One region of the Kocuria sp. ChxB genome, then DNA from elsewhere that is predicted to be linked to it. Evidence: predicted binding sites of a transcription regulator. Region 1 holds the regulator's gene; each other region holds the start of a gene.

Region 1 (2,262 bases):
CGTGACGCTCTGGGTCACGGGCTCACCCACGGGGTCCGTGGAGGCGTTGACGGTGGGCGGCAGCAGGAACACCGCGGCCACCACGAGCAGCGCTGCGGCTCCGGTGACCACGGGCAGTCCGATCAGCAGCAGTCTGCCGCGGCGGGTCAAGCGCATGATCCCCGGTCCGAGATCGTGCCCTGCCTCACCGGCGGCGTCCAGCTGACGGGCGACACCGGCTCGGATGCTGGACCGGCCGCGTACTCCGGTGGCCCGGCGAACGGGCCTCGGCATGATGAGAGCGGTCATGGCAACCTCCTGGTGTTCCGGTCGATGCCGCCCACCGGGCGGCGGTGTTCGAACCGCGGTAGCGGGTAGAACACATCTTCGAATGTCTGGTGACAGTTCTAGCACGGATGTACGAACGGTGTCGAGGTCCGTTTCGAACACATATTTGAATGCGCAGGTCACCCGGGTTAAGCTGGCCCCAGACATGTGACAGTCGACCCCACGTCTCCGACACGCATAAGCGGTCCGCGGCCCGGCCCCCGGGCACGCCCTGTGCGGCACGGCGAAAGGACCCCGCTCGTGAGCACCACTTCCCCCGCTCAGCAGACACCTGGCCGACCCGTTCGAACACTCTCGGACCGTCAGGCGAGAATCCTGGGCGCCGTGCAGCGCTCGATCGCCACGCGGGGGTACCCTCCGTCCATGCGGGAGATCGGGGACATCGTGGGGCTCGCGTCCCTGTCGAGCGTCACGCACCAGCTCGGTCAGCTGGAGAAGTGGGGATACCTCCGCCGTGACCCCCGACGCCCCCGGGCCATGGAGGTGCTGCGACCGCTCAGCCAGCAGGAGCTGGACCACCACCTGGGCAAGGAGGATCCCCAGGAGGGTGAAGCCTCCGGCGGTGCCACGGTCTCGCCCCTCACGCCCACCCTGGGCTCGGTGCCCGCCGCGGACGAGGACGACACCATGGTGCCCGTGCCCCTGGTGGGCCGCATTGCCGCGGGCGGCCCCATCACCGCCGAGCAGTCCGTCGAGGAGGTCTACTCGCTGCCACGGCAGTTCGTGGGCCACGGCCGGCTGTTCATGCTCAAGGTCGCCGGGGACTCGATGATCGACGCCGCCATCTGCGACGGCGACTGGGTGGTCGTGCGCCAGCAGAACTCCGCGGAGAACGGGGACGTCGTGGCTGCCCTGCTGGACGACGAGGCCACGGTGAAGACCTTCCGGCAGCGCGACGGCCACACCTGGCTCCTGCCGCAGAACACCCGCTACGAACCCATACTCGGCGACCACGCCACCGTGATGGGCAAGGTCGTCTCCGTCCTGCGCTCTCTGTAGCGGCGGCGCGGGGCCCTCACCTCACTGCCGGCCCAGCCGCTGCAGCGCCCCCAGCACGGTGGACTTGTCCGTGGTGGGCCACAGCGGGGGCAGCGACCGGGCGAGGAAGGACCCGTAGCGGGCCGTCGCAAGGCGGGAGTCCAGAACCGCCACCACACCCTTGTCCCCGCTCGCACGGATCAGCCGTCCCGCGCCCTGGGCGAGCCGAACAGCCGCGTGCGAGGCGGACACCGTCATGAAGCCGTTGCCCCCGGCGCGCTCGGCGGCACGGGTGCGGGCGGTGCCCAGCGGATCGTCGGGGCGGGGGAACGGGATCCTGTCGATCACCACCAGCCGGCAGGACTGTCCCGGGACGTCCACCCCCTGCCACAGGCTCATGGTGCCGAACAGACTGGCCGCGGGATCGTCCGTGAACTCCTTGACGAGTGAGGGCAACGAGGCGTCCCCCTGGCACAGGATGGGCAGCTCGGTCCGCTCCCGCAACGCCTCTGCGGCGTCCTCCGCCGCGCGCCGTGAGGAGAACAGCCCGAGCGCTCCGCCTCCGGATGCCTCCAGCAGCTCGAGCAGCTCGCCCAGCTGCTCCTCCGAGACGCCCCTCCCGGGCTTGGGAAGGTGCTTGGCCACGTAGAGGATCCCCTGGCGGCGGTAGTCGAAGGGGCTTCCCACGTCCACGCCCCGCCAGGGCGGCGCCCCCGGGCCCTGCAGGCCGAGGGACCCGGCGACCGACGAGAAGGACGACCCCACGGCCAGTGTCGCGGAGGTGAGCACCACCGTGCGGCCGTCGAAGAGGCCCTCGCGCAGGGGCCCCGCCACGCTCAGGGGCGCAATGTTGAGCGTGGCAGGCTCTCCCGCCGAGGTGCCCACGTACCCCTCCGTGGGGCTCCACCGACCCACACGCGAAACCCACAGGACGTCGTGCGCGGTGTCCGCCCCGAG
Region 2 (2,262 bases), 250 kb from region 1:
GTCCAGGGCGGCCCCGGCCGCGCGGGCGTCGATGCGCTCCACACCGTGCACGAGTGCCCAGTCCCGCACGCGGCGCAGCAGCCGGTTGGCGATGCGGGGGGTGCCGCGCGAGCGCGAAGCCACTTCCGTGAAGGCCTCGGAGGTCATGGTGAGGTCCAGCAGACCCGCGGAGCGGCGCAGCACGAGCTCGAGCTCCGGGACCGAGTAGAACTCCAGGTGCCCGGTGAAACCGAAGCGGTCCCGCAGGGGCCCGGGCAGCAGGCCGGCACGCGTGGTGGCGCCCACGAGGGTGAACGGTGGCAGGTCCAGGGGAATGGAGGTGGCACCGGCGCCCTTGCCCACCACGATGTCCACGCGGAAGTCCTCCATGGCCATGTAGAGCATCTCCTCCGCCGGGCGGGACATCCGGTGGATCTCGTCCAGGAAGAGCACCTCCCCGTGGGTCAGGGAGGAGAGGATGGCCGCGAGGTCCCCCGCGTGCTGGATGGCGGGGCCCGAGGAGATCCGCAGGGGGACCTCCAGCTCCTCCGCGATGATCATGGCCAGGGTGGTCTTGCCCAGACCCGGCGGCCCGGAGAGCAGCACGTGGTCCGCGGTGCGCCCGCGCAACTTGGACGCCTCGAGCACCAGCGAGAGCTGCGCGCGCACGCGCTTCTGCCCCACGAAGTTGTCCAGCGTGCCCGGCCGCAGCGACGCCTCCAGCTGCTGGTCGTCGTAGTCCCCCTCGGCGCCCACGAGGCGCTGCCGCCCCGCGGCCCCACGCTCCTCCACAGCCATGCTCAGCGCCTCCCGGTGGGCGCGTGCGTGGTGCCCTTGGAGGTGCCGAGCCAGGACAGGACGGCGCGCAGGATCTCGGCCACGTTGCCGGAGTCACCGAGCTCGGGCTGGGTCTGCAGGGCGTCCTCGATGCCGCGGACGGCGTCCTTCTCATTCCACCCCAAGCCCGTGAGGGCATCGACCACCTGGTCCCGCCACACCGGCATCTGCGGCTGGGCGGCCTGCTGGGCGGGAGGTTCGGGGAGCACGAGCTTGTCCGCGAGCTCCAGCACGATCCGCCGCGCGGACTTCGGCCCGATGCCCGGCACGGCCGTGAACGCCTTGTCGTCGCCGGCCGCGATGGCCCGGCGGGCGTCGTCGGGCCCGAGCACGGAGACGGCGGCGAGCGCGGTGCGCGGCCCCACGCCGGAGACTCCCAGCATGACCGAGAAGATCTCCTTCTCGTCCGCCTGGGCGAAGCCGAACAGCAGCGGGGCCTCGTCCTTGCGGGCGATGTAGGCGGTGTGCAGCCGCGTGGTGGCTCCCACCCGCAGACCGGACAGGGTGTGCGGGCTCGCGTGGACCTCGATGCCGAAGCCCGAGACCTCCACCACGGCCAGGGTGGCGCCCACGAAGGCCACCTCACCGGTCACCGAGGCAATCACGGCTGCTCCCCTCTCCCGGCCGGGGCCGGTCTCGTGCGCCCACCGGTTCCGGGGGCTGGGTGGTGCGGGGGCGGCTGCCCCGGCGCTCGGGCGCGGCCAGTGCCGCGTCGGATTCGAACACGTGTGCGAACGGTTCTGGGCCACTGTACCAACGGGGGCGCCGTAGCGGGGGGACGGTGCAACGGGGCGTGGACCACCGCCACCCGTGGGGCACCGTTGCGGGCGAGAACGGTGCAGCCGGCGGCGGTCCCGCTCGACCGCGGATAGACCGATGGAGTCTGCCGCGCGCCCCTCTCAGCCGCGTCTGCCCCGTGCGGGGCTGCTGCCGCGGGCCCCCGGAGCACGCGAGGCCGACTCCGCCCGGCGCCACGCCTGCTGGGCCGGTGTCAGCGCGGTGGTACCGGTGGTGCCGGTAGACCGTGACGGACGGGACCCGGAGTGGGTGGAGGTGGCCGCCACCGCGTTCATCCCTGCCACCCCGCCGCGCCAGCCGTGGCACACGGCCAGCGCGAGCGCGTCCGCGGCGTCGGCCGGACGGGGCGGGGCGTCCAGTTTCAGGATGCGCACGACCATCCGGTTCACGGACTCCTTGTCCGCGGAGCCGTCCCCGGTGACCGCTGCCTTGACCTCGGAGGGGGTGTGCCACGCGACCGGGATGCCGCGCCGGGCCGCCGCCGCGATGACCACGCCGGTGGCCTGGGCGGTGCCCACGACCGTGGGCGCGTTGTTCTGCGCGAACACGCGCTCCACCGCCACCACGTCCGGGCGGAAGCGCTCCATGAGCTCGTCCGCGGCCTCCATGATGGTCAGCACGCGGTGCTCGAGCGCCTCGTGGGCGCGC
Region 3 (2,262 bases), 490 kb from region 1:
GTAGCGCACGGCGTTGCTGAGCACCACGGGCACTCCCGCCTGGTGCCCGATCTCGTACATGCGCACGGCGTGACCCGTGCTCAGCGGCGCGCCCTGGGGTGCCAGGTGGGTGGTGGTCTCCACCACAAGGGCCCCGGGAGGCACTCGTGCCTGCCAGCGGGACAGCGCGTTCCGGGCGGCCCGGTAGTGCCGACGGGCCAGCAGTCTGCCCACGTCCGAGTCCGGCCCCACGAGCACCACGAGTCCCGGTTCCCCGCCACGGGCGGCGCGGTGCACGTGACGGGCGATCTGCTCGGGGGTGAGCCCCACGGGGTGCGCCGCGCTGCGGTCGTGGGCGCGGTGCGCGGCCGAGACCAGCCGGCACAGGGCGGCGTACCCGGCCCCGCCGTTGTGGCCCGTGGCGAGCACGACCACGCGTCCGACCACCCGGGGCGTGACGGGGCGACGCCGCCCGGGCCCCGTCCCGGACGACGGGGCCACCCGGCGGGATGCGCTCCGTCCTCGGGACGCGGTGTCCCGCCGGGGCGCACCCCCTCCGGGGGACGCTCCGCGTGCAGTTCCGGGGCCGCGGACGCCCTGCCCCTCCGAGGACCGTGGCGGCGTGGCCCCCAGCAGCGCGAGGTCCACCCCCAGCACGGGGGTGATGCCGTGGGCCCGGCAGGCCAGCACGTGCTTGACCGCACCGTAGAGGCCGTCCCGGTCCGTGCAGGCCAGGATCTGGGCGTCCTGCCCGGCCGCCGTCTCCGCGAGCTCCTCGGGACGCGCCACACCGTAGTGCGCGCTGAAGGCCGAGGCCACGTGAAGGTGAGGGAACCACATGCCCATATTCGAAACTTTGTTCGAATGTTTGTCAACCACCACAGACCCTTGCGGGGCTCCCACCGCCCGGTGCTGCACGGGGGTCTCAGCAGCTGACACGGAGCAGTCCCCACCGGCCCGTGGACTGGTCCCGGGTGAGTTCGAAGGTGCGCGCCACGGCGGCGCCGGCCTCCACGGCCTGGACCCGCCAGCGCTCCCGGTCCACCGCACTGGTGGGGCTCTCGCGCGGGACGCGATCCGCCAGATCCCACCAGTTGCAGCGTTCGTACCAGTGGATCACGGGCTGCAGCACGCGCTGACCGCGGCCACGGTAGAACAGCTCACACGGATTCCCGGAGGAGTCGCAGTGCACCGAGAACTCCCCCGTGGCATCCGGCACGACGGCCTCCCCCGCACCCTCGGCCCTCGCGTCCACGAGGGTTCCGCCGATCACGGGGACCGCCTCCCACGGGTCCTCGTGGCGCTCGATCTCCACCGCGTCCAGCACCGTCATGATGGCTCACCTTCCCCAGGTATTCGAAACTTTATTCGACTCCTGAGACGGTGCCAAGGCCGTCCGACACGCATAAGCGACCGGCCCCGTCGGGGAACGGTGCGGGTGGCCTGAGCATCCCCGGCGCGGCGAGCGCGGCGCCCAGGACGCCCGACTCTCCTACCCCGGGTTCTGCCCCACCGCCGCGAACACGGCCCCGGTGGCCCGCACGAGGTCCTCCGGCGCCAGCCCCACATCGAAACCACGTCGGCCGCCGGAGACGTACACGCGCTCCAGACGACGTGCGCTCTCGTCCACGACCGTGGGCAGCGTGGTGCGCTGCCCGAGTGGGCTCACCCCGCCGAGCACGTAGCCGCTCAGCCGCTGCACGTCCCCGGGGTCTGCGAGGTGCGCCTTCTTGGCACCCAGCGCCGCGGCGACCGCCTTGAGGTCCGCCCGCGCGGAGACCGGCACCACGCACACCCCGAAGCCACCGTGGTCCAGGGCCACCACCAGGGTCTTGAAGACGCTCTCCGGGGGCAGTCCCAGGGCCTGTGCCGCCTCGTCCCCGTAGGACTCCGCCCGGGGGTCGTGCTCGTAGGGCAGTGCCTCGAACGGGATTCCCGCCGCCTCCAGGGCCCGGGTGGCCGGGGTGGCCGGTGCCGAGTGCTTCTTGGCCGCCATGAGATGTCCTCTCCGTCTCGTCCGCACCCTCCCGGACCGCGCCTCCGCCGGCGGGGCCGTTCCAGGGGCCCGGCCCGGGCCCGCATCCCGGTTCCCGTACGGCGGCGCGCCCGGTTGGGTACTGTGGTGTCACGCCCGCACCGCGGGAGGTGCAGGGCTCTGGTTCCTCGAGCCTACGACCTCCCGGCGCGCGGTCCCCTTCCACCGCAGCACCACCACACCGCAGCACCACCGCCCGGCAGTCACAGCTCCATCCGATTCACGGCACCACCCAGCACCACCCCCCC

What was found. The regulator LexA, encoded in region 1, represses DNA repair genes until DNA is damaged. The targets are predictions, from matches to a motif close to TCGAACANNTGTTCGA.
Region 2: the regulator LexA is predicted to act here: its motif matches at 1,535-1,550, upstream of ruvA (Holliday junction branch migration protein RuvA).
Region 3: the regulator LexA is predicted to act here: its motif matches at 1,336-1,351, upstream of P8S73_RS01835 (DUF6504 family protein).

The regions. Positions count from the first base shown of each region.
Region 1 is NZ_CP121123.1:2,593,953-2,596,214, reverse strand. Features, by position in the region: gene P8S73_RS11460 (LysM peptidoglycan-binding domain-containing protein) at 1-288, opposite strand, end outside; gene lexA (transcriptional repressor LexA) at 568-1,326, shown strand; gene P8S73_RS11450 (ATP-dependent DNA helicase) at 1,348-2,262, opposite strand, start outside.
Region 2 is NZ_CP121123.1:190,906-193,167, reverse strand. Features, by position in the region: gene ruvB (Holliday junction branch migration DNA helicase RuvB) at 1-777, opposite strand, end outside; gene ruvA (Holliday junction branch migration protein RuvA) at 780-1,421, opposite strand; gene ruvC (crossover junction endodeoxyribonuclease RuvC) at 1,716-2,262, opposite strand, start outside.
Region 3 is NZ_CP121123.1:426,005-428,266, forward strand. Features, by position in the region: gene P8S73_RS01830 (DNA polymerase III subunit alpha) at 1-819, opposite strand, end outside; gene P8S73_RS01835 (DUF6504 family protein) at 905-1,312, opposite strand; gene ybaK (Cys-tRNA(Pro) deacylase) at 1,472-1,975, opposite strand.